Regions from separate parts of the Rhizobium sp. IY2 genome, predicted to be linked through region 1. Evidence: predicted binding sites of a transcription regulator. Region 1 holds the regulator's gene; the other holds the start of a gene.

Region 1 (15,425 bases):
CGGTGCCGCCGGCTGCTTGCTTGACAAAGCGGCGGCTGCCTCGCATCAAAACATGCCCGCACGGACTGTGCTGATTTGTGACGGGAAATGAACAAATCGGTGCATGCCGAGGCAAAGCGCACCCGCGAGGATGGAACGATCGGAATGGCAAGCGCAAGAAAGATCATCATCGACACGGATCCCGGCCAGGACGATGCGGCCGCCATCATGCTGGCCTTCGGCAGTCCCGAGGAGCTGGAGGTGCTGGGGATCACGACGGTCGCCGGCAACGTGCCGCTTTCCTTCACCAGCCGCAATGCGCGCATCGTCTGCGAGCTCTGCGGCCGGCGGGAGACAAAGGTTTTCGCCGGCGCCGACGCGCCGATCGCCCGCAATCTGGTGACGGCCGAACATGTGCACGGCAAGACCGGCCTCGACGGGCCCGACCTCAGCGAGCCGACGATGGCGCTGCAGCCCGACCATTCGGTCGATTTCATCATCGAGACGCTGCGCCGCGAGCCGACAGGCACGGTGACGCTCTGCACGCTCGGGCCGCTCACCAATATCGGCCTGGCCTTCCAGAAGGCGCCCGACATCGTTCCCCGCATCCGCGAACTGGTGATGATGGGCGGCGGCTTCTTCGAGGGCGGCAACATCACGCCGGCCGCCGAATTCAACATCTATGTCGATCCCGAGGCCGCCGATATCGTCTTTCGCTCAGGCGTGCCGATCGTGATGATGCCGCTTGACGTCACTCACCAATTGCTGACCCGCAAGGACCGGGTGAAGCGCATGGCCGAAATCGGCACGGCGCCTGTTAAGGCCATGGTCGAGATGCTGGAATTCTTCGAGCGGTTCGATATCGAGAAATACGGCTCCGACGGCGGGCCGCTGCACGACCCGACCGTGATCGCCTATCTGCTGAAGCCGGAGCTCTTCAGGGGTCGGGACTGCAATGTCGAGATCGAGGTCCGGTCCGAACTCACCGTCGGCATGACCGTCGTCGACTGGTGGCATGTGACCGAGCGCAAGCGCAATGCCAAGGTCATGCGCCATGTCGATGCGGACGGCTTCTTCGATCTGCTGATCGAACGTTTCGCCCGCATCTGAAGCTTTGGTTTCCCTTCCTGAGCGGAAGGGAAACGTCCTTAAGCGTCCTTCTCGTCGAAGACGGAATTGGTTTCGGCTTCGGCCGGCTTGGGGCCGCCCTTGGCGACGCCGACCATGGCCGGGCGCAGCACGCGTTCGCCGATGGTGAAGCCTGCCTGCACGACCTGGACGACCGTATTGTTCGGCACGTCGGGGTTGGGCACCTCGAACATCGCCTGATGGAAATTCGGATCGAACTTCTGGCCGACCGGCTCCAGCTTGCGAACGCCGTGGCGCTCAAGAGCCGACAGCATGGCGCGCTCGGTCATCTCGACACCTTCGATCAGGGTGCTGAGGCCGGCATCGGCCGCGGCCTTGGTCTCCGGAGAGATGGCATCAAGCGCGCGGCGCAGATTGTCCGAGACGGCGAGCATGTCGCGCGCAAAACCCGCGACGGAATAGGACTTGGCGTCCTTCACTTCGCGCTCGGTGCGCCGGCGCAGATTGTCCATCTCGGCGGCAAGGCGCAGATAGCGGTCGCGCAGCTCACCGTTTTCGGCTTTCAGAAGCTCGAGCGGGTCCGGCTGGGCAGCCTCTTCCTGCGCAATATCGTTCTCGACGTAGGCGGCAGCGTCGGCTGCGGCATCGGCCGCAGTTGCGTCAGGTCCGTTTTTCGTCGTGTCATCGGTCATGACGGTCTCCGGTTGGTGTCTTCAGATGCGCCCGATATCGAGGTTTGACCGAAAAAAATCAAGTCTGCGTGACAAAGAAGCGAAAATTCCGCACGTTCGCCAGTTGCGGCGTCAAAGCTGATTGCGCGAAAGGCGGGAGACGAGCTGGGCGGTGTAATCCACCATCGGCACGATGCGGGAATAATTGAGCCGCGTCGGGCCGATGACGCCGACGGCACCGACGATGCGATCGTCATCGTCACGATAGGGCGCGACGATCAGCGACGAGCCGGACAGCGAGAAGAGCTTGTTTTCCGAACCGATGAAGATGCGCACGCCGGAACCGGTTTCGGCGAGATTGAGAATCTCGATCAGGCTGTCCTTCTTCTCGAGATCGTCGAACAGCAAGCGCAGCCGGTCGAGATCCTCGGCGCCGGCCAGCCCCTCGAGCAAGTTGGCGCGGCCGCGGATGATCAGTTGCGCGGGCTTGCCCTCGTCCGGGCTGCCGGCCCAGACAGCGATGCCGCGCTCGACGAGATCGCGCGACAGGGCATCGAGCTCGTGGCGGACGTCATCCTTCAGCCGGCTCAACTGCTTGCGGAGTTCCGGCAGCGTCTGGCCGGACATATGGGCATTGAGAAAATTCGCCGCCTCGGTCAGTTGCGAGGAGGTGACGCCCGCCGGCAGCTCGATGATGCGGTTTTCCACCTGATCGTGATCGCCGACGAGCACGGCCAGCGCCTTGGTCGGTTCGAGCCGGATGAACTCGACATGTTTCAGCACCGGATCGCTTTTCGAGGTGATGACGAGGCCGGCGCCGCGCGAAATGCCGGACAGCATGCGGCTTGCCTCGTTCATCATCGATTCCACCGGATTGCCGCCGCTTTCGGCCCGCACCTGCCGGTCGATGTTGGCGCGCTCCTCGGCGGAGAGGTCGCCGACCTGCATGAAGGCATCGACGAAGAAACGCAGGCCGATCTGGGTCGGCAGCCGTCCGGCGCTGACATGCGGCGAATAGATCAGGCCGAGCTCTTCGAGATCGCTCATGACGTTGCGCACCGAGGCCGGCGACAGCGACATCGGCAGAAGACGGGACAGGTTGCGCGAACCGAGCGGCTCGCCACTTTCCAGATAGCCTTCGACGATGCGCCGAAAAATTTCCCTGGAGCGCTCGTCCAGTGCGGCAACAGCATCCGAAACCGACGTCGACCTGATGCCCATGAAGCTTAAGAACCCGCGCTGATGATACTTCCCGAAAAGTAAGTCAAACTCGCACCCGTGGCAAAAGGGAATTTGCAAATAGGCGCCGCCAATCGTAGAAGCGGTCAACAAACCCCAGGAGATAAGAATGCGGCCTTCAGGCAGAAAAATCGACCAGATGCGCAAGGTCTCGTTCGAGCGCAATTTTTCCAAGCATGCGGAAGGCTCCTGCCTGGTCAAGTTCGGCGATACGCATGTGCTCTGCACGGCCAGCCTTGAAGAAAAGACGCCGCCCTGGCTGCGCAATACCGGCAAGGGCTGGGTCACCGCCGAATACGGCATGCTGCCGCGGGCAACCGGCGAGCGCATGAAGCGCGAGGCCGCCGCCGGCAAGCAGGGCGGCCGCACCCAGGAAATTCAGCGGCTGATCGGCCGGTCGTTGCGCGCCGTCGTCGACCTGCAGGCGCTCGGCGAACGGCAGATCACGCTCGACTGCGACGTCATCCAGGCCGATGGGGGTACGCGGACCGCCTCGATCACCGGCGGCTGGATCGCGCTTTACGACTGCCTGAAATGGATGGAAAGCCGCAACATGATCAAGGTCGACCGGGTCCTGAAGGATCATGTCGCCGCCATCTCCTGCGGTATCTTCGCCAGCCAGCCGGTGATCGATCTCGATTACCTCGAGGATTCCTCGGCCGAGACCGATGCGAACTTCGTCATGACCGGCACCGGCGGGATCGTCGAGATCCAGGGCACGGCCGAGGGCACGCCGTTCAGCGAGGGCGAATTCACCTCGCTGATGCAGCTTGCCAGAAACGGCATCGGCGAACTGGTGGCGCTGCAGAAGCAAGCCGTCGAAGGATGAACCCCATGCTGGAAGGCATGTTGGAAACGGCGCTCTATGCGCGGGATCTCGATCAGGCCGAGGCGTTTTACGAAGACGTCCTCGGACTGGAGAAGATCGCCCGCGCCGCCAACCGGCATGTCTTCTTCCGCTGCGGGCCCGGCGTTCTGTTGATCTTCAACCCCGAGGAAACGGTGAAGCCGCCGGCGCCTGATGCCCTGCAGGTGCCGCCGCACGGCACGACCGGCCAGGGCCATGCCTGTTTCCGGGTATCCGGCCGCAATATCGACGCCATGGCCGAGAAGCTGACGGCGGCGGGCGTGGCGATCGAATCCGAGGTGCGCTGGCCGAACGGCGGCCGCTCGATCTATTTCCGCGATCCGGCCGGCAACAGCCTGGAATGCGCAGAGGCTAAAATCTGGGGCATCGAACAGGATATCTGAATGCGCAAGCTTGAAACGAAGACCATCGTCGTCGCCAGCCACAATGCCGGCAAGATCCGCGAGATCCAGGAATTGATCGGGCCGCTCGGCTTCACCGCCAAATCGGCGGCGGAGCTGAATTTCGTCGAGCCTGACGAGACCGGCACGAGTTTCGAGGAGAATGCGACGATCAAGGCGGTCGCCTCGGCCAATGCCGCCGGCATGCCGGCGCTTTCGGACGATTCCGGACTGGTGGTCGACGCGCTCGGCGGCGATCCCGGCGTCTACACCGCCAACTGGGCGGAGAGGGCCGACGGCACGCGCGATTTCGACATGGCGATGGCCAAGGTGGAAAAGGCGCTGCAGGATGCCGGCGCGACGAAGCCGGAACAGCGCACCGCACGTTTCATCAGCGTGCTCTGCCTCGCCTGGCCGGACGGGCACACGGAGCTGTTCCGTGGCGAGGTGGAAGGCAGCGTCGTCTGGCCGCCGCGCGGCACCCAGGGCTTCGGCTACGATCCGGTCTTCCAGCCTAAGGGTTACGACATCACCTTCGGCGAAATGAGCGGCGAGGAAAAACACGGCTGGAACGTCGGCAAGCCGCAAGCGCTGTCGCACCGGGCCCGCGCCTTCAAACTCTTCGTCGAAACCTGCCTGGAGGCATAAGGTCGGTACGTGGGCACATCAGACACGCCAAGCAGCTCGCGCGATGCAGCACTTTTGCCCGATACCGGTGAGCCCGGCTTCGGCGTCTACGTGCATTGGCCCTTCTGTGCGGCGAAGTGTCCCTATTGCGATTTCAACAGCCATGTGCGCCACCAGCCGGTGGATCAGGAGCGCTTCACCGCTGCCTTCTTGAAGGAGATGGCAACGGTGCGGGCGATGAGCGGGCCGAAGACGGTCACCAGCATCTTCCTCGGCGGCGGCACGCCCTCGCTGATGAAGCCGGAAACGGTCTCGGCCATTCTCGACGGCATTGCCCGGCACTGGCACGTGCCTGCCGGCATCGAAATCACCATGGAGGCCAACCCTTCGAGCGTCGAGGCCGACCGCTTCCGCGGCTATCGGGCCGCCGGCGTCAATCGTGTCTCGCTCGGCGTGCAAGCGCTGAATGATCGGGACCTGAAATTCCTCGGCCGTCTGCATGATGTCGCCGACGCGCTGAAAGCAATCCGGCTGGCGCGCGACATTTTTCCCCGCATGTCCTTCGATCTGATCTATGCCCGGCCGCAGCAGACGGTCGAGGAATGGGAGAAAGAGCTGAAGGAGGCTATCTCCTATGCGGTCGACCATCTCTCCCTCTATCAGCTGACCATCGAGGAAGGCACGCCCTTCTACGGCCTGCACAAGGCGGGCAAGCTGGTCGTGCCGGACGGCGAGCAATCGGCATTGCTCTACGAGGCGACGCAGGAGATCACCGCGCGCGAGGGCATGCCGGCCTATGAGGTTTCCAATCACGCCCGGCCGGGTGCCGAAAGCCGGCATAACCTGACCTACTGGCGTTACGGCGATTATGCCGGCATCGGCCCCGGCGCCCATGGCCGGCTGACACGCGGCCCGGAGAAGATCGCCACGGCGACCGAGCGCAAGCCGGAAGCCTGGCTCGACATGGTCGAGCGCGACGGCCACGGCATTCTCGACGAGGAGCGGCTCGGCTTCGAGGAACAGTCCGACGAGCTCTTGCTGATGGGGCTGCGGCTCCGGGAAGGTGTCGATCTTGCCCGCTGGCAGCAGCTTTCGGGCCGCGACCTCGACCCGAAACGCGAGGAATTCCTGCTGGAACACAAATTCATCGAGCGGATCGGCAATTCGCGCCTGCGCTGCACGCCGTCGGGCATGCTGATCCTCGATTCCGTCGTCGCCGATCTCGCCTGCTGACCTCAATACGACGAGCGAATTTACAACGCGGCGGCATCGATATCGCCGCCGCGCTGGAGCGCATTTATCAGCCGTGGCTGGTCGCGCCTGATTTGAACAGGCTGCCGGTCGGCGTCTTCAAGAACATCTCCAGCGGAATATGCTCCTGGTGCAGGAAGCCGGTCGCCGGCAGCAGGCCGTCGCGGACCATTTCGATGACGGCCACGACCGAGGCCGAGGTCGTCCAGGCAATTGCGGTGCGGCGGGCGCCGGCAATCTCGATCGGGTAATAGGCGCGCACGAATTCCTTGCGGCGCAGGCTGCCATTCTCCGTCCCCTCGGCGGCGACATGGACATAGACGACATCGTCTTCAACCGGCGGCTTGGCGTTGGTCAGGATCTCGCCGGCGAGCTTGCGCTTGTCGCGCATCAGCAGTTCGTGGAAGAAGAAGTTCATCAGCTCCATATGGCCGGGATAACGCATCGTCTTGTAATCGAGATTGTCGATCTTGCCGAGCATGGTGTCGCACATGGTGCCAAGACCGCCCGAGGTGGTGAAGGCTTCGAGCTTGACGCCGCCGACATAGACGGTCTCGTGCCATTCCATCGGCGAGACCAGCTTGCGGACACCGCCCTCGATCACCTCGCAGTCGTTCAGATATTCGTTGACGACGCCCTCGGGCGACCAGTTGAAGGCGTAGCCGAGCAGCCCGGTCGGGTGCTGCGGCAGGGCGCCGACGCGCATGCGGATCGAACGGCAGCGATCGAAGCCGTCGGCCAGGCTCGCGCCGACGATACCGACGAAACCCGGCGCCAGGCCGCATTGCGGCGCCATCAGGCCGCGGGCGGTCTTCGACAGTTCGATGATGAAATTGGTTGTGGGAACATCTTCGGTCAGATCGAAATAATGAATGCCGGCAAGATGGGCGGCGCGCGCCAACTCGATGTTCAAATGATAAGGCAGGCAAGACAGCACCGCCTCGACACTGGAGAGCAGTTCGCCGATCACCGCGGGATCTGAAATATCGCCGGTGCGGCACTTGAAGGGGACGTCGCTCAGCGGCAGCTGCGCATCGACGCCGATCACCTCGAAGCCGCCTTCATGCAACAGCGTCGCCGCCAGCCGTCCGACCTTGCCCAGGCCGAGAACGGCGATCTTTTCGAAACTCATTCATTCCTCCCACGCGCTCATTTCAGCGCTTCAGTCTTTGACATGCACTGGATGCGCCGGAGGTATAGAATAAAAAACTTATAAAGGAAAACGGCCGGAATCGCTTCCGGCCGTCGAATTCAGAAGAGAATCGTCGATTATTCGTTGATCAACCGCTTCAGAAGCTCGACTTCGTGCGAAAGCTTGGTGTCTCCCGAAATCAGTTCCTCGATCTTGCGTACGGCATGCAGCACGGTCGTGTGATCACGACCGCCGAAACGGCGGCCGATCTCCGGGAAGGAGCGCGGCGTCAGCGTCTTCGACAGATACATGGCGATCTGGCGCGGCTTGACGATGACGCGGGTGCGGCGGTTCGAGACCAGTTCCTGGCGCGAGACGTTGTAGTGCCTGGCGACGATGCGCTGGATATCCTCGATGCGCACCCGGCGGGGCTCGCCGGAGCCGACCAGATGGGCGAGCAGTTCGTCCACGCGCTCGATCGACAGGTTCGGCTCGAAGGAGCGGCGGAAGACCAGCTGGTTGAAGGCGCCTTCGAGTTCGCGGCCGCTGGCCGTGACGTTGCGGGCGACATGCTGGAGCAGTTCTGCCGGAATTTCGAGTGATGGATCTTCGAGCCGGGCTGCAGCAAGGCGACGCCTGAGGATTTCGAGACGCATCTCGTAATCCGGCGCGTCGAATTCGATCGCGACACCGCCTTGCAGGCGCGAACGGACGCGGGGATCGAGCGACTCCAACTCCCAGGGCGCACGATCGGCAGCAACGACGACCTGCTTGGCGCTGTCGAGCAGCATGTTGAGGAGATGACAGAATTCATGCTGGATCATCTTGCCCTGCAGGAACTGCATGTCGTCGATGATCAGGAGATCGATGTTGCGCAGCGAATCCTTCAGCGTCAGCGCATCATTGTCGCGGATTGCGGTGGCGAAGCGCCACATGAAATATTCGGCCGTCAGATAGACGACGCGCAGCGCCCTCGGGTTCTGAACCGCCGCATTGGCGACCGCCTGCAGCAGATGGGTCTTGCCGAGGCCGACCGTCGAATGGATGAAGAGCGGATTGAAGCGCACGGCGCCGGAACCGGCTTCCGCGATCGTCTTGGCAGCCGCAAGCGCGACCCGGTTCGAGCTGCCTTCCACGAAGGTATCGAAGGTGAAGCGGCTATCGAGCGGCGAGCCAAAGAGCGGCGAACCGAAGCTTGCGGGCCTTGCCGCAGCAACAGCCGACACCGCCTGCTGGACGGCCTGACCGGCCGGCTGGGCGCTCGTCGGGCGGCGCATCTGGGGGGCAACGACCGGCTCGGGCTGAACCGCCTCGTCGAGCGCCTTGGTGCCGCTGCGCGTTGCCGTGCGCACCAGGACTTCGATCTTGAGAATTTCCGGGTCCTCGGCCTGGAACAGACCGGTGATGAGATCGAGATAACGATTGTTGATCCACGACTTCAGGAAGGTCGTGGGAACCGAGAGACGAACGACGCTCTTCGATACCGAATGCAGCTTCAGCCTGGCGAACCAGCTGGCATAGACGTCAGGACCGACCTGGGCCTTCAAGCGCGCGCTGACGCGCTCAAACAAGATGCTGTGCTTCATGTCCGCCTTTGCTTCCCCCACTTCCAGGCGAATGGTGCCGAACGTCTGCGGTGCCGCATCCCCATTGTCGAGCCCGCCCGTCGTCATCGTATTCATGTGCATAATGCCGCCTTTCAATTCCACCGGGCGGCTTCCGCTAAAATAGCCGCCCGATCATTCCCCGCTTTGGCGGGCTGACGGCATCCTCATGAAGCCGCTCACCTGCCGGTTCACTCAAACACTGCCCCCGAAGGGACCGGCAACAGAATTCCGTTGCAGGGACCGCATTCATGCGGAACCTTCAGCGGCTTTCCGTGCCAGGCTGGCGGTCGATCCTCGTTTTCGGCCGACCAGCCCGAACGCAATATCACTTTAACCCTCTCCTGCGGTCTCGCCTTAAACGTGTGGCCGCTGAAGGCACAAAACATCCCCGCTCCGTAACAGCCACGTTACGGCCCAAATCCGTCAAGTGCTTGAAAAAACGGAAACGCAATGCTCCGTAACAAAGGGCACAAACTTATCGCCCTGCCGACGTGGCAGTTAAGACCGAGCCTCTGCAGGTGATGTCCGCGCCCTTTGTTGAAAGCCATTTAGGCAGGATCAAAAGGCAATATCAACGATGAATTTTACGCAAAATTAAGAAGCGGCCATTGACTCCGCCTGCCCTTTTCGGGCGTCACACCAGCGTCAAAAAAGAATCGCTTTTGAATCAAGGAGATTCCCCGTTCGGGCTATTTTGACACGCATGGAAAGAAAAAAAATAAAAATCTTCTTGACTCACCCCTGACCCCGAAAGCGTGGGGTAGAGTCGCGCGGCGTGAAAGCATCCTAGCGCAAGCCATTGTTTTTAAACAATTTTTCCTGTCATGGCACTGACACGAAACAGTCGTGAGATTAACCATGCAGGGGCTGATTGGCGGAATCGAAAAAGCCCGGTAAAATTACCGGGCTAATCATAAAGAGGAAGTCGTTAAAGGAAGATTATGCGGTCGTGGTGACCGAAAGAGCCTTCACACGAGCAGCCAGGCGCGAAACCTTGCGCGATGCCGTATTGGAGTGCAGCACACCCTTGCTGGCGGCGCGGGCAAGCTCGGGCTGAGCCGCCAGGAAAGCTTCCTTCGCCTTGGCGGCGTCACCGGATGCGATGGCCTCTTCGACCTGGCGAACGAAAGTACGAACGCGCGAGCGACGAGCCTTATTGACGTCGGTACGGCGGGCGATCTTGCGGGTCGCTTTTTTCGCCGAAGTTGTATTGGCCATGGATGCCTCTCTCAAGAATTCGAACAAACTCCGCCATTACCGCGGGCCCTGCGGCCACAAAATCCAGCAATGCGGGAGCAATCGCGGAAAACCAAACCGGCTTTCCGAACCGTGGGCGGGCATATAACTCTAAAGCCGGCCCACGTCAACGCGGATTTTCAAGCTTTACCACCGGCAAGCGCCGAAAAACATTCAACGGTGCGTAAAAGCCGGTTTGCGCTTCTCGACGAAGGCCGCCATGCCTTCTTTCTGGTCGTCGGTGGCAAAGAGACTGTGAAACAGCCGGCGCTCGAAACGCAAGCCCTCCTCCAGCGTCGTCTCGAATGCGCGGTTGACTGCCTCCTTGGCCATCAGGACCGAGGGACGCGACAGCGAGGCGATCTTTTCGGCCGCGGCAAAAGCCTCGTCGAGCAGACGCTCGGGCGCCACCACACGCGAAACGAGTCCCGATCGTTCGGCTTCCGCCGCATCCATCATCCGGCCGGTCAGGATGAGGTCCATCGCCTTCGCCTTGCCGACGGCGCGGGTCAGCCGCTGCGAGCCGCCCATGCCGGGAATGACGCCGAGGGTGATTTCCGGCTGGCCGAACTTCGCCGTCTCCGAGGCGATGATGAAATCGCACATCATGGCGAGTTCGCAGCCGCCGCCGAGCGCAAAACCGCTGACGGCAGCGATGACAGGCTTGCGCGCCTTGGCGACATCATCCCAGCCGCTGATGAAATCACTCTTATAGATGTCGGCAAACTGAAGCGCCTGCATTTCCTTGATATCGGCGCCGGCGGCAAAGGCGCGCTCGGAACCGGTGAGCACGATCGCGCCGACCGTCTCATCGGCGTGGAAGCCGGCATAGGCCACCTTCAGCTCCTTCAGCACGGTGGAGTTCAGGGCATTCAGCGCCTGCGGACGGTTCAGCGTGACGAGGCCGACATTGCCTCGGGTTTCGACGATCAGGGTCTCGTAGGTCATGCTGTTCTCCCGGTTTCTCACTCTTACTTCTGGCAGGCGGCGCAATAGAAGGTGGAGCGACCCGCCTGGACGATGCGGGCGACCGTACCGCCGCAGCCGGGCATGCGGCAAGCCTGACCTTCGCGATCGTAGACGGAGAAGGAATGCTGGAAATAGCCGAGCGATCCGTCGGTCTGGATATGGTCACGCAGCGACGATCCGCCGGCCGCGATCGCATCGGCGATGACGTCGCGGATCGAGGCGACGAGCAGGTCGAGCTGCGCCTTCGGCCGGCCGGCCGCCGTCACCAGCGAGCCGGCGGCGCGGACCGGCGAAAGATGCGAGCGCCACAGCGCCTCGCAGACATATATATTGCCGAGACCGGCAATGTTCTTCTGGTCGAGCAGCGCGCTCTTCAGCGGCTGCGCCTTGTCGCGGAAGCGGTCGGCGAGATAGGCGGCGCCGAGTTCGTTTCCCGTCGGCTCCGGGCCGAGATCGCGGAAGAAGGGGTGGGCGGCAAGATCGGCCCGCCCCACCATATCCATGAAGCCGAAACGGCGCGGATCGTTATAGACGACGCGGCGTGGGCCGCTTGCACCCTGCAAATGGAAGACGACGTGATCGTGCTTCTCGTCCTTCGAGCGGGCATGATGGAATTCGCCTGGCGCAGCGGAGGCAACCCCCTCCTCGATGCGGCCCTCCTCGATGCGAAAGGAACCGGACATGCCGAGGTGGGAAATCAGCGTGTTGCCGTCGTCGAGGTCGACCAGCAGATATTTGGCGCGGCGGCCAAGACCGACAATAGTGCGGCCGGAAACCCTGTCGGCGAAAGCGTCGGGAAAGGGGAAGCGCAGATCGCCGCGCCGCAGTTCCAGCCTGGTGATGCGCGTGCCTTCCATCGCCGGCGTCAGGCCGCGTTTCACCGTTTCGACTTCTGGCAATTCCGGCATCTTAACCCATCTATATCTAACGTGTTTCAACCGACGACGATGTGCGCTATAGCGCCAGTGTGCCGCGGAGAACGCGGTCCATAGATAACGTCGCGCACGGTCTTTCGCTATGGCCGCCGCGCCCGAATCTTCAGGGATGGAGCAGTCTGATGTCAGAAAGCCGCACTTCCGCCGATGGCGGCATGGAGACCTCCTACGGCTTCCGCGAGGTGCCTGACGGCGAGAAGCAGGGCCTGGTCAACCAGGTGTTCCACAAGGTCGCCAAGCGCTACGACATCATGAACGACGTCATGTCGATGGGCATGCACCGCGCCTGGAAGGATGCGATGATTTCGGCGCTGAACCCACGCAAGGAGCCGGGTTACAAGGTGCTCGACGTCGCCGGCGGCACGGGTGATATCGCCTTCCGCATCGTCGAGGCTTCGGGCCGGCAGGCGCATGCTACCGTGCTCGACATCAACGGTTCGATGCTCGGCGTCGGTGCCGAGCGGGCGGAAAAGAAGAAGCTTTCCGGCAATCTCACCTTCGTCGAGGCGAATGCCGAGGAACTGCCTTTCGAGGCCGGCAGCTTCGATGCCTATACGATCGCCTTCGGCATCCGCAACGTGCCGCGGATCGACGTCGCGCTGTCGGAAGCCTATCGCGTCTTGAAACGCGGCGGACGGCTGCTGGTGCTGGAATTTTCCGAAGTCGATATGCCGCTTCTCGACAAGATCTACGACGCCTGGTCGTTCAATGCCATTCCGCAATTCGGCAAGGCGATTACCGGCGATGCCGAACCCTACCAATATCTGGTGGAATCGATCCGCAAGTTCCCGAACCAGGAGAATTTTGCGGCCATGATCCGCCAGGCCGGCTTTTCGCGCGTCACCTACACCAATTTTACCGGCGGCATCGCCGCTCTCCATTCCGGCTGGAAGCTCTGACGCATGACGTCGAAAAATGTAGAGCGGTTTTCGGATAGCGTCGCGAGAGAATCACACAGGACATGAGCACTTTCGGGGCATATTTCAGGCTCGTTCGGGTCGGCTGGATTCTTGTGCGCGAAGGCGTGATCTCGGCGCTGCCGTCGGAGGGCCTGCCGCCCCCGATCAGCCTTGCCAAATCCTTCGTCGGCGTGTTTGCGCGCAACCGCGCCAAGGCGATTGCGCGCAGCGACCGGCTGGCGCAGGCCGTCGAACGGCTCGGCCCCTCCTATGTGAAGATCGGGCAGTTCCTGGCGACGCGGCCGGATGTCGTCGGCGTCGAATTTGCCAACGACCTGTCGCAGCTTCAGGACCGGATGGCCTTCTTTCCCTCGGCCGCCGCCAAGGCCAATATCGAAGGCTCGCTTGGACGGCCGATCGGCGAGCTCTATGCGAGCTTCGGCGAGCCGATCGCCGCCGCCTCGATCGCCCAGGTGCATCCGGCCGAGGTCGAGACATCGGCGGGCCGCAAGAAGGTCGCCGTCAAGATCGTGCGGCCGGGCGTGCGCCAGCGCTTCGCCCATGACATCGAGGCGATGTATCTCGTTGCCCATATGCAGGAGCGTTTCCTGCCTTTCAGCCGGCGGCTGCGGCCGGTCGAGGTGACGAAGACGCTAGAGCAGACGACCAAGGTGGAGATGGATCTTCGCCTGGAGGCGGCCGCCCTTTCCGAGATCGCCGAGAATACCGAAAAAGACCCGGGCTTCCGGGTGCCGAAGGTCGACTGGGAGCGCACCGGGCGCGACGTCATCACCATGGAGTGGATCGACGGCACGAGAATGTCCGACGTCGAGGGCCTGCGGGCGGCCGGCCACGATCTCAACCTGCTTGCCGATACGCTGATCCAGTCGTTCCTGCGCCACACGCTGCGCGACGGCTTCTTCCATGCCGACATGCATCCGGGCAATCTCTTCGTCGATGCCGACGGCATGATCGTCGCCGTCGACATGGGCATCGTCGGGCGGCTGGGCAAGAAGGAGCGGCGGTTCCTCGCCGAAATCCTCTACGGCTTCATCACCCGCGACTATATCCGCGTCGCCGAGGTGCATTTCGAGGCCGGCTATGTGCCCGGCCATCACAATGTCGAGAGCTTCGCCCAGGCGATCCGGGCGATCGGCGAGCCGATCCACGGGCAGCCGGCCGAGACGATCTCGATGGGCAAGCTGCTGACGCTGCTGTTCGAAGTGACCGAACTGTTCGACATGGCGACGCGGCCGGAACTGGTGATGCTGCAAAAGACCATGGTCGTGGTCGAAGGCGTGTCGCGCATGCTCAATCCGCGCTTCAACATGTGGAAGGCCTCCGAGCCCGTCGTCGGCGACTGGATCCGCACCAATCTCGGGCCGAAGCGGATCGCCACCGATATCAAGGACGGGCTGAAGGCAGCGGTCAAGCTCGCCGAAGCCGTGCCGGAAATTGCGGCGAAGACCGAAAAATTCCACCACCAGCTTCTGCATATGAGCGAGCACGGGCTGCGCTTCGATGCGCAGACGGCGGATGCGATCGGCAAGGCCGAGGCGCGCCACAATCGCTCGGCCAGGATCGCGCTGTGGATCATCGCATTGACGCTTCTCTATATTGCCTGGATGCTGAGCTGACCGTCTGCCAAAAACATGCTGTGTTCGGCATTTGGGATATCCCATGTGACGGAGGGCTCGCTTAGTCTCATTTTCAAGGAGATAGGCACATGAAGCACGAACGCCTTGGCATCGAACTTTCCGGACGACCGCTCGGTTTTGCCGAGATGGTGACGATTGGTGCGGGCAAGGCTGCGATTTCGGCTTCGGCGACAGGCATGGCCCGCATCGCGATCGCCCGCGAGATCGTCGAGGATGCGATTGCCTCCGGCATGCCCGTCTACGGCTCGACGACAGGCGTCGGCGCCATGAAGGATGTGGAGTGGTCGGCCGACGAACTCGACACTTTCAATCTCGGCCTGGTGCGCGCCCATCATTTCGGCACCGGCACACCCTTTTCCTGCAACATCGTGCGCAATGCCATGGCGATCCGCATCAATACGGCGCTGACCGGCCAGGTCGGCTGCACGCCGGAGCTGATCGAGGCCTATATCCGGATGCTCGAGGCCGATCTCATCCCGGTCGTGCGCCGCACCGGCTCCATCGGCTGTGCGGATATCGGGCTGATGGGACAGATCGGCGCGGTGCTGACCGGCGTCGGCGAAGCGATCTACCGCGGCAACCGGATGCAGGCGGCCGAGGCCTTCCGGGCGGCCGGGCTGGAACCGATGCGGATGGCGCCGCGCGACAGCCTCGCCTCGCTCAGCATCAATGCAGTGAGCTTTGCCTCGGCGGCGGAAACAACGCGCAATGCCGCGGCCTCGATCCGCATCCTGCTGGCGACGGCGATGATGGCGGCCGGCGCGCTCGGCGCTTCCCGCGATCCCTGGAAGGCGGTCCGCCATGTCGGCACGGCGCGCGAAGCGCTGATCGGCGCCTGGCTCTGCAATGCCTCCGAGGAATGGAACTGGCCGGTCGCAACCCATG
Region 2 (15,425 bases), on a different contig from region 1:
AAGCGCATCGTCTATGCCAGCTCCGTTCACGCCATCGGGTTTTACGAGCGCACCGAGACGATCGACGGCAACGTACCGACCCGCCCCGACAGTCTCTACGGCGTGTCGAAGACCTTCGTCGAAAACCTCGGCCGTTACTATTTCGACAAGTTCGGGATCGAGACCGTGAGCCTGCGCATCGGCTCGTCTTTCCCGGAGCCGACGGACCGGCGCCATCTCATCACCTGGCTTTCCTATCGCGATTGCCGCCAGCTCGTCGAAAAGAGCCTGTCGGCCGAACGCGTCGGCTTCATGGTCGCCTATGGCATGTCCGACAACAGCCAGGCCTTCTGGGACAACCGCACGGCGGCGTCGCTTGGATACAAGCCGGAAGACAGCGCCGACGATTACGCGGACAAGGTCTTTGCGAAGACGAAACAAGGCGATCCCAACGATCCGGCGGTGCGCTTCCAGGGCGGCAGCTTTGCGGCTGCCGGCCATTATGAAGACGAGAAGAAGTGAGACGCACCGATGCAAGCTTCCAAGTCGTCCTATGACGTGGTGATCGTCGGCGGTGCAGTGGTTGGCAGTTCGACGGCATATTTTCTGGCGACCAACCCCGATTTCAACGGATCGGTCCTGGTGATCGAGAAGGACTGGACCTATCAGCGGTCGGCCACCGCGCTCTCTTCCAGCTCCATCCGTCACCAGTTCTCGAATGCGATCAATGTCAAAGTCTCGCAGTTCGGGACGGAGTTCATCCGCAACTTCAAGGAAAACGTCGCCATCGACGACGACACGCCGGAGATCGGTTTTCATGAGGCCGGGTATTTGTTCCTCGCCGAGGACGAACGCGGCGATCAGGTTCTCCGGCGCAATCACGAGACCCAGATCTCCTGCGGGGCTGATGTGACGCTGCTCGATCCTGGCGGCCTCGGCCGGCGGTTTCCCTGGCTGAACCTGGAAGGGCTGACGCTCGGCAGCACCGGCGAACGGGGTGAGGGCTGGTTTGACAGCGTCGGCCTGCTGCAGGGCTTCCGCAAGAAAGCGCGCTCTTTGGGCGTCGAATATATCGAAGACGAAGTCGTTGCCGTCAACAGAGAGGGAGACCGCATGGTTTCCGTGTCGACGAAGAGCGGCCAGACGATCGCTTGCGGCACGATGGTCAACACATCGGGCACCAACGGTAAAAAGGTCGCCCGCATGGCCGGGCTCGACGTTCCCGTCGAGCCACGCCGACGCTCGCTGTTCGTCGTCGATTGCCGCACACCGCTCGAAGGAAAGGTCGGCCTGACGATCGACCCCACCGGCGTTTTCTTCCGGCCCGAGGGCAAATTCTATCTGATGGGTACCTATCCCAAGCACGATCCGGAGGTCGATCCCAACGATTTCGACGTCATGCACGACGAATTCGATGAGGAAATCTGGCCGATCATGGCGAACCGGGTTCCGGCCTTTGAAGCGATCAAGGTCGTCAATTCCTGGGCTGGCCACTACGACTATTGCACCCTCGATCACAATGTCGTCCTCGGACCGCATACTGAGGTCAGCAATTTCCTCTTCGCAAACGGCTTTTCGGGGCACGGTCTCCAGCAATCGCCGGCGATGGGACGGGGTCTCTCGGAACTGATTGCCTATGGCGGCTTCAAGACGCTCGATCTTTCGCCATTCGGCTACGAACGAGTGACGGCAAACCGGCCCTTCCTCGAAGACGCCGTCATTTAACGCACAAGGAGAGGGGCTCCCGATGAGAAATGAGACATTGAAGCGCAGCGGCGGCCAGGTGCTCGTCGATGCCTTGCGCATCCACGGTGTCGAGCGCGTGTTCGGCGTGCCGGGCGAAAGTTATCTTGCCGCCCTCGACGCCTTTCACGACATGGAAGATGCCATTGAATTCATCGTCTGCCGGCAGGAAGGCGGGGCTGCCTATATGGCGGAAGCCTACGGCAAGATGACCGGCAAACCCGGCATCTGCTTCGTGACCCGCGGGCCGGGCGCGACCAACGCTTCCGTCGGTGTGCATACGGCTTTCCAGGATTCGACACCGATGATCCTGTTCATCGGCCAGGTGGCGCGCGACCAGATGGAGCGCGAAGCGTTCCAGGAGATCGATTATCGCCGCATGTTCGGCCAGATGGCGAAGTGGGTCGTCGAGATCGAGGATGCCGCCCGCATTCCCGAACTCATCAGTCAGGCATTCCACAGAGCCGTCAACGGTCGGCCCGGGCCGGTGGTCGTCGCTCTTCCGGAAGACATGCTGACCGATATGGTCGATGTCGCCGACACCCCGACTTACAAGAAGGTCGAGGCCTTTGCCGGCGAACCGCAATTCGAAGAATTGCTCGGCCTTCTCTCCGAGGCGAAGCGCCCGATGGTCGTCGTTGGCGGCGGCGGCTGGACGCAGCAGGCTGTTGTCGACCTGAAGGCGTTCTCGGAAGCCTTCAGCCTGCCGATCGCCGCGTCCTTTCGCTGCCAGGATCTGTTCGACAATAGGCATGAGAATTATGCCGGCGATCTTGGCCTTGCCGCAGGGCCGAAGCTGATCCGCCATGTGAAGGATTGCGACCTGCTGATCTCCATCGGTGCCCGTCTCGGGGAGATGACGACGGGCGCCTACACGCTGATCGACATTCCAGTGCCGAAGCAGTTGCTCGTTCATATCCATCCGGGCGCGGAAGAATTGGGGCGCGTTTATCACGCGCGATTGCCGATCAATGCCAGCGTTGCGGGTTTCCTGTCGCAGGCGGCAAAGTTGAATCCATCATCTGCGCCGGTGTGGAAGGACTGGACCAGAACGGCTCATGCCGACTACCTCGAAAACCTCGCGCATCCCGAGGTGCCGGGTCCCGTGCAGATGGGCGACATCATGGAATGGCTGCGCGGCCATCTCAAGCCCGACGCCATCCTGACCACCGGCGCCGGCAACTATTCCGCCTGGGCGCATCGCTTCTATCAGTACCGCACCTTCCGCACCCAGCTCGGACCGACGAACGGTTCCATGGGCTACGGCGTACCGGCGGCGATCGCCGCCAAGATCACCGATCCCGCGCGCACGGTGGTTGCCTTTGCCGGCGACGGATGTTTCCTGATGAACGGTCAGGAACTTGCAACCGCCATGCAGTATGACGCTCGGGTGATCTTTCTCGTCATCAACAACGGCATGTATGGCACGATCCGCATGCATCAGGAGCGCAGCTATCCCGGCCGTGTCTCCGGCACCGGCCTGACGAACCCGGATTTTGCAGCGCTGGCGCGGTCCTATGGCCTCCACGGCGAGACCGTGGAAAAGACCGAGCACTTCGCCGGCGCCTTCGAACGCTGCGAAGCGTCAGGCAAGCCGGGTCTCATCGAAATCCGGATCGACCCGGAAGCGCTGACGCCGAAAATGACCCTGACGCAAATTCGCGATCAGGCGATCGCCCAGGGAAAGTGATTGCTGGGAAAGTGATCGCAGGAAAACGCACCGCCTGAAAAGCAGGCGGTGCCCATCAATCCTCTGTTTCGCTGCTCGCCGGCTCATTGAGCATCGTGCGGTAGCGATGGAGGCTTTCCTCCAGATGGATGATCAGCGCGGCCTTGGCAGCCTTGGCATCGCCTTGGGTGATCGCGGCCAGAATAGCGGCGTGTTCCTTGTTGATCTTCTTCAGGTAGGTGCTGTAGCCGCGCGCCGATTGGCGATGTTTGAGCACGAGTTCGAAATTGATGCTCTCTATCACCGCTTCCAGAAAACTCGGGAAGTGGGGATTGCGGGTGGCGCGGGCGATCGCAAGATGAAACTCGAAGTCAGCGCGGGCCTCGACCTCGGCATCGTCCGTCACCAGGTTTTCAAGGTTGTCATAGGCGCGGGCAATTTCTGCCAGCGCCTCCGGCGTGCGCCTCGACGCTGCAAGGGCAACGGATTGGATCTCGACGCCGAGTCGCAACTCCAGGATCTGCATCGCCGAGCGAATGTCCTCGATGCGGCTGATCTCGAAATTGAGGGTCTTTGCGTCCTTCTCGCTGACATAGACCCCGGCACCCTGTCGCGCCGTCACCCGTCCGCCCACCTTGAGGGAGGTGAGCGCCTCGCGAATGACGGTTCGGGAAACGCCGAACTCTTCGCACAGCTGCGCACTTGACGGAATTTTCTCGCCGGGGGCATAAAGACCGGAATCGATCCGTTCCATCAGCTTCGCAACGACGATTTCCGCGAGATTGCCTCGTTGCGTGATGATTGACACAGGGTTGCTCCGATTTTCACGATCAGATTTAGCACATATCACATATCATGCCACGTCTGATTGCGGGATGCCGGGGTTTTCAGACATTATCTTATCGATGACCTGAAAGGGGTGCGGGATGCGTTTGTTGTCGATTTCCTTCACCTGGGAGCGGCACGAATATCCGGTGGCCATGAGACTGTCGGTATCGCCTGATGCATCGACCTCCGGCTTCCAGCTCATCGCATAAAGGCGCTCGGAGATCGGCCGGTTGCGGGCCTCGTGGCCAAAGGTGCCGGCCATTCCGCAACACCCCGTTTGTGCCGCCTGAAGGTCGATGCCGAGGCTTGCGAACACTTGTTTCCATTGTGCAACGGAAGAGGGCGCATTGGTGCGTTCGGTGCAATGGGCCATCAGCCGGAAGTTTTTACCCTTGGCGGAGGAGGGTGACGCGGCAAGCCGGTCAAGATTGGTGACCAGCCATTCCTGCGGAAGAAGAATAGCCGCCTTCAGCATGCCCTTGTATTCGCTGCGAAAGGCGAGCGTCATCGACGGATCGAGCCCGACCAGCGCTACACCCGCTTCATCCAGCCGCTGGAGATAGCACGCGGTCCGCTCGGCCGCAGCCTCGAAACGTCCGAGATAGCCATGAACGTGCAGCGCTTTGCCATTAACGTGGGACGCGGCGAGGAAGGGCGAGAGCCCCATTTTCCGCGCAAGCCTGATTGCGGCGAGGGCGACCTCAGGATCGAAATAGGCGGTAAACGCATCGGCGACGAAGATAACGCTCTGCCCCCTCTGGCGCGGCGACAAGGCCTCGATCCGCGACGGGGTCGCAAGCGGTACCCCAAGGCGGGCGGCCTCTTTCGCCAGAGAGATCTGCGGCAGGCGGGGCAGGGACGTCAGTCCGGCGACGCGCATCATCATCCTGCCGGCGCGCGTGCTGACGATAAGGTTATAGGCAGGTCGTATCCGCTGAACCAGGGGCAGGGTGGTCTCGATGGCGGCGACGAGCGGATCCTTCAGCGGACGGAGGTAGCGTCCGTAATAAAGTTCGAGGAATTTGGAGCGGAAGGCCGGGACGCTGACTTTCACCGGACATTGCCCCGCGCAGGCTTTGCACGCCAGACAGGTGTCCATCGCAGCGCGGACCTCATGGGAAAAGTCGTCACGATTTTGGGGGTTCAGCGAGTTGAAGGCGCGCCGCGCCAGGTTCGCCAGCGGACCGCTCCGCCGCAAGCGTTTTGCCTCCTCGCGAGCATCGATGCCCTTCTCGGCAAGCAGCTTCAGCCATTCCCGCATCAAAGCTGCGCGGCCCTTGGGCGAAAAGCGCCGATCGCGTGTCGCCTTGTAGGAGGGGCACATGGGGCTGGTGTCTTCGAAATCGAAACAGGCGCCGTTGCCGTTGCAATAGGCGGCGTTGTCGAAGGCCGAGCGGATCTCGTTGCCGATGACGCGGTCGGTCTCTCCCCGCAGCGGCACGTCGTCGATCTTCAGCAGCGCCTGGCCGGACGGGGCTGCGATCTTGCCTGGGTTGAGGCGGGTTTCCGGATCGAAAGCCCGTTTGATCTCCTGCAGGCTGGGATAGAGATCGCCGAAAAATTCCGGCACATATTCGGAACGCACGCCTTTGCCGTGCTCTCCCCAGAGCACGCCGCCATATTTGCGCGTCAGCGCTACGACGGCGTCGCTGATCTCCCGAACCAGCTTGATATGGTCGTCGCGGGTAAGGTCGAGTGCCGGCCGCACATGCAAGACGCCGGCATCGACATGGCCGAACATGCCGTAGGAAAGGCCCGCGCCATCGAGAAGCGCGCGGAACTCACGGATATAGGGCGCGAGATTCTCCGGCGGTACGGCGGTATCCTCGACGAAGGCGACGGGCCTGACCGGGCCATCGACATTGCCAAGCAGGCCGACCGCCCGTTTGCGCATCGACCAGATCGCCTCGACCTCGGCATGATCCCGCGCGATCGTATAACCCAGGTGACGCGCATTTGGGCCTGTGGCAAGCGCTGCAGTCACCTCGGCGAGTTTGCGTTCGAGTTCGGCTTCATCGTCGGCCAGCACTTCGGCGATATTGATGCCGTTGGTCGCTCCGCCCGCGTCGTCCGGAAAAAAGCGGGCAATGCCGGTCCAGACGATGTCGCCTCTGGCGAGGCCGAGAACCTTTTCGTCTACCGTTTCCACCGAGGCGACGTTCAGCGCCACGAGGCTGCGGGCATCCTCCAAGGCGGTGTTGAAGTCGCCGTAGCGGATGTTGATCAGGGCCGCATGGGCGGGGATCGGCAGAAGGTTGAGTTCGGCTTCGGCGATCATCGCCAGCGTTCCCTCCGAGCCGCAGAGGATGGCATTGAGGTCGAAGCGCCCGTCGCTGCGGAAGATGTGAGCGAGGTCGTAGCCGGTCATGTAGCGGTTGAGTTTCGGAAAGATCTCGGCGATCCGGTCGCGCTTTTCCCGCGCGATCCGCTCGACTGTCCTGTGGATCTCGCCGACACGGTCCTGGCGCGCGACGATCTCCGTGAACGCCTCCGGATCGAGCGGGCGCGACCACCAGTCGGAGCCATCTACAAGCACGATGCGCAATCCCAGTACATGGTTGCTGGTCTTGCCGTAGAGGCATGACCCCTGGCCGCAGGCATCGGTGGAAACCATGCCGCCGATGGTGGCGCGATTGGAGGTGGAGAGTTCAGGCGCAAAAAACAGGCCGTAAGGCTTTAAAGCCTGGTTCAGTTGATCCTTGACCACGCCCGCCTGGACGCGGGCAATTCTCCTGACCGGGTCGATTTCGAGAATGGAATTCATGTGTCGCGAGCAGTCGACGACGATGCCCGATGTGAGAGATTGGCCGTTCGTGCCGGTTCCGCCGCCGCGCGGCGCGACGGTGATCCCGCGAAAAGCCGGCTCCGACAAGACGGCCGCCGTGATCTGCAGGTCTTCGACGCCTCGGGGGAAAAGGATGCCGGTCGGCTCGATCTGATAGATGGAGTTGTCGGTCGAAAAAACAGTCCGGCTCGCCGCGCCGGTTTCGATGTCGCCATCGAACCCCGCCTCGATGAGCCGCTGGAAGAATCCTGCAGGAGGAAGGGGGATTGAACCATGCGGCCGGAGGCGTGGAATCATTGCGAAACCTTCAGAATGCACTTGAGCTTTGTCAAGCTTGGCATATAAGTGATAACATACAATGGCAGCTGCGCAACGCAAAACACTGAGGTGGAACTTTGAAGAACCAGACCGCAATCATCGTCGGCGGCGCTTCCGGACTCGGCTTGACGACGGCCAAGCTGATGATCTCGCATGGGGCGACCAGGATCGGGCTCATCGATCGCAATGAGCAGCTGCTTGCCTCTTCGGCCGAGGCGCTTCGTGCTCTCGGCGCCGAGGTTGCGACGGCCGCTGCCGACATTTCCCGGGCGGAAACGGCTCATCGTGGGTTCAACGAGATCGCCGGCAAGCTCGGCCGGATCCATGTGCTCGTCAACAGCGCCGCCATCTATCCGAGACGTCCTATCCTCGAGATCACCGACGAGGAATGGGACCTCGAAAATGCGATCAACGTGAAGGGTACCTATCATATGATGGTGGCTGCCGTTCTTCATATGCGCCAGCACGTGAACGCGCCCGAGGTTACGGGGCGGATCGTCAATGTGACCTCGGTCGATGCTTTCAAGGCTCATCCCCAGAATGCGCATTATGCCGCAACCAAGGCGGCTGTCGTCAGTCTGACGAAATCCTTTGCCCAGGAATGCGCCAAGGACCAGATCCTTGTCAATTCCGTAGCGCCCGCCGGTTTCGCGACGGATCGCGCCAAGGAGCTCGGATTCCTGCCGGAGCTGGCCAAAGCCAGCGCCCTTGGCCGCGCGGCCGAGCCGGTCGAAATGGCGGAATGGATCGTCATGATGGCATCGAGCCGCAACACCTATGCCACTGGCGAAAACGTCGTCGTCAGCGGAGGCTACATCTATGTCTGAGCCGCTGCCCTATCGGGTCGCCCTGGTCACCGGCGCGACGAGCGGCATCGGTCGCGCCACCGTCGGCAAACTATGCAAGATGGGGCTGACGGTCTATGCCGTCGGCCGAAACGCCGAGGCTCTCGAAGAACTCGCTGGGGAAAGCGGGGCGAAGCCGGTCCGGGCCGATGTGCGCGATACCGCCGAAATCGTCAAGCAGCTTCACGGAACTGAGGTCGATATCCTGATCAACAATGCCGGCATTCTCTCGACGCGGGCGACATTCAGCGAGATCGAACCGTCCGAGATCGATGCCATGATCGACATCAATCTCAAGGCGCCGATGCAGCTGACCCGTGCATTCCTGCCTGCCATGGTTGAGCGAAAGCGCGGCCACCTGATCTATATCGGCTCGAGCGGCGGCCAGGCGCCGTATCCGAATATGGCGGCCTACGGCCCGTCGAAGGCCGGGCTCAGCCTGTTTTGCGACAATTTGCGCTGCGACCTGCTCGGGACCTCCGTTCGGGTGACCGAGGTGGTGCCGGGCCGCGTCCAGACGGAACTTTATCGAACCGCAATGGCGGGCAATCAGGCGCGGACGCTGCTCTATGACGGCTACCGTCCGATCCAGCCTTCACACATCGCCTCGATCATCTCGAACGCCATCGAGCTTCCCGTCTTCGTCGACGTGTCGCGGATCGAAGTCTTCCCGACGGACCAGGCGACCGGCGGCGGCACCATGGTCAAATTTCCCGAGCCGTAGGCGGGCGCTCGCTTGTTTCGAAGAGACCGCGGGCCGCCTCGACCATCGATTGCAGCTGATTGGGGTCGCGTACGCCCTGTCGGTAGATCTCGATGATGATGCTCGCCATTCGTTCGGCTTCATCGCTGTCTCTTGCTATCGTGTAATCGGCGCGGAGCTTGTCGAAGACGTGCTGGCAGGTTTCAAGATCGCGGGAGTCCAGCGGTACCTGCGATCGGTTTTTGATCGTTTGAACCATCTCTAGTCCCTTCGAAAGGCCCGCCAGCGAGGCCGGCGGGCCGGCAGATGTGTTAGAAATCCATGCCGGGGCCGGCGGGCAATGGCGGCGGCGCGTCCTTCTTGGGTTTCTCGGCGATCATGGCTTCCGTCGTGACGAGAAGACCGGCGATGGAGGACGCGTCCTGCAGCGCGGTGCGAACAACCTTTGCCGGATCGATGACGCCCTGCGCATAAAGGTCGCCATATTCGCCGGTCTGAGCGTTCCAGCCGTAGGCGAAGTCACTTTTCTCGCGCAGCTTGCCGACGATGACCGAGCCTTCCGCTCCGGCATTTTCGGCGATCTGCCGCGCCGGCGTCTCGAGCGCGCGGCGAACGATGTCGACACCGACACGCTGGTCGCTATTGGCGGTCTTGAGGTTGTCGAGCGCCTTGACGGAGCGCAGCAGCGCCACACCGCCGCCCGGCAGAATGCCTTCCTCGACCGCCGCCCGGGTTGCATGAAGCGCGTCGTCGACGCGGTCCTTCTTTTCCTTCACTTCGACTTCCGTCGAGCCGCCGACGCGGATGACGGCAACGCCGCCGGCGAGCTTGGCAAGACGCTCCTGCAGCTTCTCGCGGTCGTAATCGGAGGTGGTTTCTTCGATCTGGGCCTTGATCTGGGCAACACGGCCTTCGATGTCGGACTTGGCGCCCGCGCCGTCGACGATCGTGGTGTTCTCCTTTTCGATCGACACCTTCTTGGCACGGCCGAGCATGTCGAGCGTGACGGATTCGAGCTTGATGCCGAGGTCTTCGGAGATGACGGTGCCGGCGGTGAGGATGGCGATGTCTTCGAGCATGGCCTTGCGGCGGTCGCCGAAGCCAGGCGCCTTGACGGCAGCGATCTTCAGGCCGCCACGCAGCTTGTTGACGACGAGGGTTGCAAGAGCTTCGCCTTCGACGTCTTCAGCGATGATGAGGAGCGGCTTGCCGGACTGGACGACGGCTTCGAGAACCGGCAGCATCGACTGCAGGTTCGACAGCTTCTTCTCGTGGATGAGGATATATGGGTCTTCGAACTCGGCCCGCATCTTGTCGGCATTGGTCACGAAGTAGGGGCTGAGGTAGCCGCGGTCGAACTGCATGCCTTCGACGACTTCGAGTTCGGTTTCGGCGGTCTTGGCTTCTTCGACGGTGATGACGCCATCATTGCCGACCTTTTCCATGGCTTCCGCCAAAAAACGGCCGATTTCGGCATCGCCATTGGCGGAGATCGTGCCGACCTGGGCGATTTCGGCATTGTTGGAGATCTTGCGGGCGTTGGCCTTCAGTTCCGCAACGATGGCGCCGACGGCGAGATCGATGCCGCGCTTCAGGTCCATCGGGTTCATGCCTGACGTGACGGCCTTGGCGCCCTCTTTGACGATCGCCTGGGCAAGCACCGTTGCGGTCGTGGTGCCGTCGCCGGCGATGTCGCTGGTCTTCGAGGCGACTTCACGGACCATCTGGGCGCCCATATTCTCGAACTTGTCTTCGAGTTCGACTTCCTTGGCGACGGAGACGCCGTCCTTGGTGATGCGCGGCGCGCCGAAGGACTTGTCGATCACGACGTTGCGGCCCTTCGGGCCGAGCGTCACCTTCACGGCGTTGGCCAGGATGTCGACGCCGCGCAGCATCTTCTCCCGGGCTTCGGTGCTGAATTTGACTTCTTTAGCGGCCATGTCCTCACTCCTTCATAGGCAGCCAGAGCAATTCCGGGAAAGGTGCGAAGCGGTTTTCCGTTCGGAATTGCGTCAGAAATAAAATATTGGAGCTGTTCTGCTTTTCTACGACAAGCTGAAGCGCTCCAGCGTTGACGAATGTTCGCAGGGACCTCAGGCGGCCTGCTGCTGTTCGCCCTGGGTTTCGATGACGCCCATCACGTCGCTTTCCTTCATGATCAGCAGGTCTTCGCCATCGATCTTGATCTCGGTACCGGACCATTTGCCGAACAGGATGCGATCGCCGGGCTTGACGTCGAGCGCCTGGATCTGGCCGGCATCGTTGCGTGCACCAGGGCCGACGGCGATGACCTCACCTTCCTGCGGCTTTTCCTTGGCAGTGTCGGGAATGATGATGCCGCCCTTGGTCTTGTCCTCTGACGTGACCCGGCGGACGAGAATGCGATCATGAAGCGGTCGGAACGACATGTCTTCCTCCATCGACAAACAGTGATGATGTTGCTCCCCCCGGGCCGGACCGGATGACCAATCCGGGGCGGGTGCAAGGTTCCGCACGAGCGCGCCTTGCGCGACTGATCTGGTTCGACGGCACTGCAATTTCAAGAGGGAATGAGAGAAAAATTAGCACTCCCCACCGGCGAGTGCTAACGTATTGCAGGGAACAGAAAATCGGCTCCCGCGTTCGGACTACAAGGTGGATGACACTGTGTCGAATGCGCGTTCAAGCCGCATCGAGGCTTGAATCCGGAATTTGACATTCCCAACTGTCTCATGATCGAGGCTTGACGAGCTCGATCACCGTCCCACGTCTTTTGGAGTGAGTGACATGGAAGAAAAGACCAATATAATCAGAGACCTCAGCATTGAGGAACGTGAGGAAATCTTCGTCGATATCGCTCGCACGCTGGAGGATACGGCGCGTGAGGCTCTTGTCGAAGGCAACATGCAGTTTGCGGCACTGTCCAACAACATGGCTGAAGCGATCCGCGTCAACGCCGACGAACTGGCCCGTGACGATCCCGACAATGCCGAGCTCGTGTTGCTGCAGGCGACGGCGATGATTTCGCAGTTCGAGGCCGTGCACCCCTATCGAATGGTGAGTATGGCCGTTCATTGATTGCCGCCGGCGCGTGCGGCTCGATCGCGCGCTCAAATCAATCGCCACCCACGCGGAACTCTCACTGCTTGCGAAGGTTATTGGATCACAACATCGAAGGGTGATCCATGATGACCGTCAAATCCACCGTGCCGCCCGAGAGCGGGACCGACGACGCGCGTTCCGCCGACACCGAACGGACCGAAGCCGATCGCAAGAGGGCATTGGAAACTGCCCGGGAGGCCGAACGCTTCTGGAAGGAACGGGTGGAGACGCTTTCAAAGGACGAGCACAAACGGGTGGAGGATTTTCTTCCAACCATCAACACGCCGTGAAAGTGGCTGGGCCTGTTCTTCGGACGGCTTATTTAAATGCGCTTGGAGGAGATCATGGCGATAGACAAGCACGAGCAGATACGTCGCCGTGCCTACGAAATCTGGGAGGCCGAAGGCCGCCCGGACGGCGCCGACCAGCGTCACTGGCTGCAAGCCTGTGATGAACTTGCGGGCGAGGATGAGCATGAAACACTGCAGAACCTGCTCGATGAAGACGACAGGGATGATGCAGCACTGCTCCAAGGCGCCGGCGAGAGCGGCGATTTCGATCGGCGACAAACGCCTGTCCAGGCCGCGGCGGTTCCCGTCCCTGACATCGAGATGACGACGGGCGAGAAGCCTTCCCGACAGAAGATCGGGAAGACCGAGGGCCCGTGATCGCCATGCAGCATCTCGACCATGCCATCCAAGTGGCTCTTACAGCCCATGAAGGTCAGGCAGACAAGACCGGCCGGCCGTTCTTCGAACATTGCCAGCGGGTCGCACTTCTCGTTTCCGGCGATGAGCGGCGGACGATCGCCTACCTTCATGACGTGGTCGAGAAAGGAAGCGGCTGGACGCTCGACAGGCTGAGGGAAGATGGCTTTGCGCCAGCGATCATCTCCGCCGTGGACGCTCTGACACGGCGGCCGGACGAGCCGGACGACGACTTCGTCAGACGCGCGGCATCCAACCCGCTGGCCTTGCCGGTCAAGCAGGCCGATCTCGAAGACAATCTCCGGCAGGCCGAACAGACCGGCAAGAACACCGAAAAGTACCAGCGCGGCCTGGATCTCCTGCGCGACATCAAGAGCCGACAATAGGAGCTCGGACAAATTTGCGCAGTTCGCCTGGCCGCCAAGATCGATAATGGGCCGATGGCGACCGTAACCTGACTTCCGCTGGTGCAGCGAAGGTTTTGTGCCTCATTTCATGTTTTGTTGGTAAACCACACTGTCGGGACGCCGAGCACGCCTCCCGTGCGCATCGCCGTCTTCAGTTCGTCCAGCTTGCTGAACGCCTGAGCCGCTTCAAACGTCGCAAACTCATGGGTGACGGTAATATCGTTCGGGTTGTCGATGGCGCGATAGACGGCTTGCGCTGTCACCCCATTGGCCTTCTGAACCTGATGAAACGCATCATATACCTTGCGCCAGGCGGCGTAGTCGGAGACCTCGTGCCTCACGAATAATGTCGTCATATCATCCTCCCCGATTGCATTTCCAAGTCTCGTGGATGGCTATTACGATTGAACCAGGAACATCATGGTCTCGGGCAAGACGCCGTCACTCGCCATCGCATCGGCGGCTGCCTTGGTCTGCATGAAGGCCATCAACTTTTCCATGTCTGCGACGTCCATGACCAAACCGACGCGGTTGGAGTTTTGCGGGTCTGTAAACGTACGAATGTTCGTGACGCCGATGGGTTCCAATACCTGTTTGCGGATGGGTGAAGCGAGCCAGTGTTTCGTGTCCTTGACGTCGTGACAGATCATTATGGTAGGCATTGTGTCCTCCTCTCAAGATCTCGGAAAACTGAAAGCTAAGTATGCTGTTGCGCTTTGCCGGATTTCATTACAGCAATGTTGCGAAGAGTGGGTTTTTCTTATTCATTAGTTGGAGATGTAAATATAACTATTGAGTAATTCGAAAATGTTATGCGACGGCGGCGTCGGGCGCGCATTGGGTTTTTGCAATAGCTTTGGTGACGGTTCCGGAGTCAGCGAGTGTCATTGGCGCTAATGACTTGGTCAATTTGACTTCCCTCCGATTGTCGCATCAATCTGACAATAGGATACGCCGCGTGCGAGATGGCAGAGGTTTGGAATGATCGAACGCCAGCCATTTGATCTCAAAGCCTATGTCCACGACATCGGAACAAGGCCGTGCTTTATCTGCGGCTTGCTCAAGAACGACCCCGCCTTCTTTCATCATCGCGTTTTTGAAGACGATGAGACGATCATTTTCCTGAGCAAATATCCCACGTTACCCGGCTATTGCCTTGTCTGTCCGAAGAAGCACCGTGAGGATCTGGCGCGAGACATGTCGAAGGATGAATATCTTCGACTACAGGGCAAGGTGCATGTCTTGTCGCGCGCCCTCAAAAGCGTGTTCGACGCCGAGCGAATTTATGTACTTTCGCTCGGCAGCCAGCAAGCCAATAGTCACCTGCATTTTCATGTCGTTCCCTTGCCTTCAGGCGTGCCTCTCGAAGAGCAGCAATACCATGCGCTGATGGCGGAGAATGGGGTCCTGCACATACCTGACGATCAAATGGCAGAGTTGGCACAGTGCATCGCAGAAGCATACCGTGCCGAGTTGACCGCACGATAGTCACTCCTGTTCCCCCAATCCCAGGCTATGACTGGAGAGCGAATGCCGGCACCCGCTCGCCGTTCTCGCGAAAGAGCCGCTCCACCTCTTCGAGGCGAGGGCAGGCGGGCGGATTATCGAGCGCTTTTGCCCAGTTCTCGCGGCTGGGCAATGCCATTGCCGCGGTCACGAGCACGGTGGTTCCGGGGCCGATTTCGCCGCGCAGCTGCGGCAGCAGGGTCTTGGCGTGGATGAGATTGGTATTTGGTATCGGGCTCATCGCATGGCCGGCCCTCGGATCGGGCGATAGATCCACGATCGCGCTGACATCGGTCTGTCCGTACCAGACGGCTCGGCCTTCCCCTGCATCGGAGCGGTCGGCATTGAAGTCCGCGCGTTCGATCGCAAAGCCGCCCTCGATTGTGCTGAGGGCGCGCGGCGTGGCGATGCGGTGGATGCGGATATGCCAGAGGTTTTCGGGAAGCAGCCAGGTTTCGATGGTGACATCGTTCCAGGGGCGCCAGCGCGAATAGAGGCGATTGTCGGCGATGAGCGCCTCTTCCATAGTTTCGCGCATGCGAAAATGGACGCCGTCGTCGGAGAGGCCGAGCATGCCGTCGAAGCTTGCGGCGGCAAAATTCCGGTCGTCGGCTTCGATGTTGAAGGCGTAGCGCGTGGAATAGACGAATTTCGAATATTTCTCGTTTGCGCCGAGCATCTTGTCATGCTGCTGTCCGGAGGAGAGCACGACCACGTTTCCTGGCGTGTGCATGGCGACCATGCCCGCCGGTTTCAACGCAACCGGCTCCGGAAATTCCGGCTGCGGCGCCTCGTCGGCGGTCCAGAATGGATGATCCCCGGGAAGAGCCAGCGGCAGGAAGAATTTCAGCGCC

The links. Region 1 encodes HrcA, which represses chaperone genes, less so after heat shock. Its sites were predicted from a motif close to GTTAGCACTCNCNNNNNGNGAGTGCTAAC; they were not measured.
Region 2: the regulator HrcA is predicted to act here: its motif matches at 11,431-11,459, upstream of ACMUVN_RS32885 (co-chaperone GroES).

The regions. Positions count from the first base shown of each region.
Region 1 is NZ_JBLKNU010000008.1:299,663-315,087, reverse strand. Features, by position in the region: gene ACMUVN_RS23855 (nucleoside hydrolase) at 145-1,089, shown strand; gene grpE (nucleotide exchange factor GrpE) at 1,128-1,760, opposite strand; gene hrcA (heat-inducible transcriptional repressor HrcA) at 1,872-2,960, opposite strand; gene rph (ribonuclease PH) at 3,088-3,807, shown strand; gene ACMUVN_RS23835 (VOC family protein) at 3,804-4,229, shown strand; gene rdgB (RdgB/HAM1 family non-canonical purine NTP pyrophosphatase) at 4,230-4,874, shown strand; gene hemW (radical SAM family heme chaperone HemW) at 4,884-6,086, shown strand; gene ACMUVN_RS23820 (saccharopine dehydrogenase family protein) at 6,154-7,236, opposite strand; gene dnaA (chromosomal replication initiator protein DnaA) at 7,374-8,924, opposite strand; gene rpsT (30S ribosomal protein S20) at 9,783-10,061, opposite strand; gene ACMUVN_RS23805 (enoyl-CoA hydratase) at 10,254-11,027, opposite strand; gene mutM (bifunctional DNA-formamidopyrimidine glycosylase/DNA-(apurinic or apyrimidinic site) lyase) at 11,051-11,956, opposite strand; gene ubiE (bifunctional demethylmenaquinone methyltransferase/2-methoxy-6-polyprenyl-1,4-benzoquinol methylase UbiE) at 12,106-12,882, shown strand; gene ubiB (2-polyprenylphenol 6-hydroxylase) at 12,945-14,519, shown strand; gene ACMUVN_RS23785 (aromatic amino acid lyase) at 14,609-15,425, shown strand, end outside.
Region 2 is NZ_JBLKNU010000024.1:12,168-27,592, forward strand. Features, by position in the region: gene ACMUVN_RS32840 (NAD-dependent epimerase/dehydratase family protein) at 1-501, shown strand, start outside; gene ACMUVN_RS32845 (NAD(P)/FAD-dependent oxidoreductase) at 511-1,704, shown strand; gene ACMUVN_RS32850 (thiamine pyrophosphate-binding protein) at 1,727-3,412, shown strand; gene ACMUVN_RS32855 (FadR/GntR family transcriptional regulator) at 3,468-4,199, opposite strand; gene ACMUVN_RS32860 (FAD-binding and (Fe-S)-binding domain-containing protein) at 4,245-7,301, opposite strand; gene ACMUVN_RS32865 (SDR family NAD(P)-dependent oxidoreductase) at 7,400-8,149, shown strand; gene ACMUVN_RS32870 (SDR family oxidoreductase) at 8,142-8,891, shown strand; gene ACMUVN_RS32875 (hypothetical protein) at 8,872-9,129, opposite strand; gene groL (chaperonin GroEL) at 9,182-10,810, opposite strand; gene ACMUVN_RS32885 (co-chaperone GroES) at 10,964-11,278, opposite strand; gene ACMUVN_RS32890 (hypothetical protein) at 11,637-11,927, shown strand; gene ACMUVN_RS32895 (hypothetical protein) at 12,035-12,241, shown strand; gene ACMUVN_RS32900 (DUF2934 domain-containing protein) at 12,296-12,619, shown strand; gene ACMUVN_RS32905 (HD domain-containing protein) at 12,625-13,044, shown strand; gene ACMUVN_RS32910 (hypothetical protein) at 13,152-13,421, opposite strand; gene ACMUVN_RS32915 (hypothetical protein) at 13,464-13,727, opposite strand; gene ACMUVN_RS32920 (HIT family protein) at 14,047-14,553, shown strand; gene ACMUVN_RS32925 (DUF2264 domain-containing protein) at 14,579-15,425, opposite strand, start outside.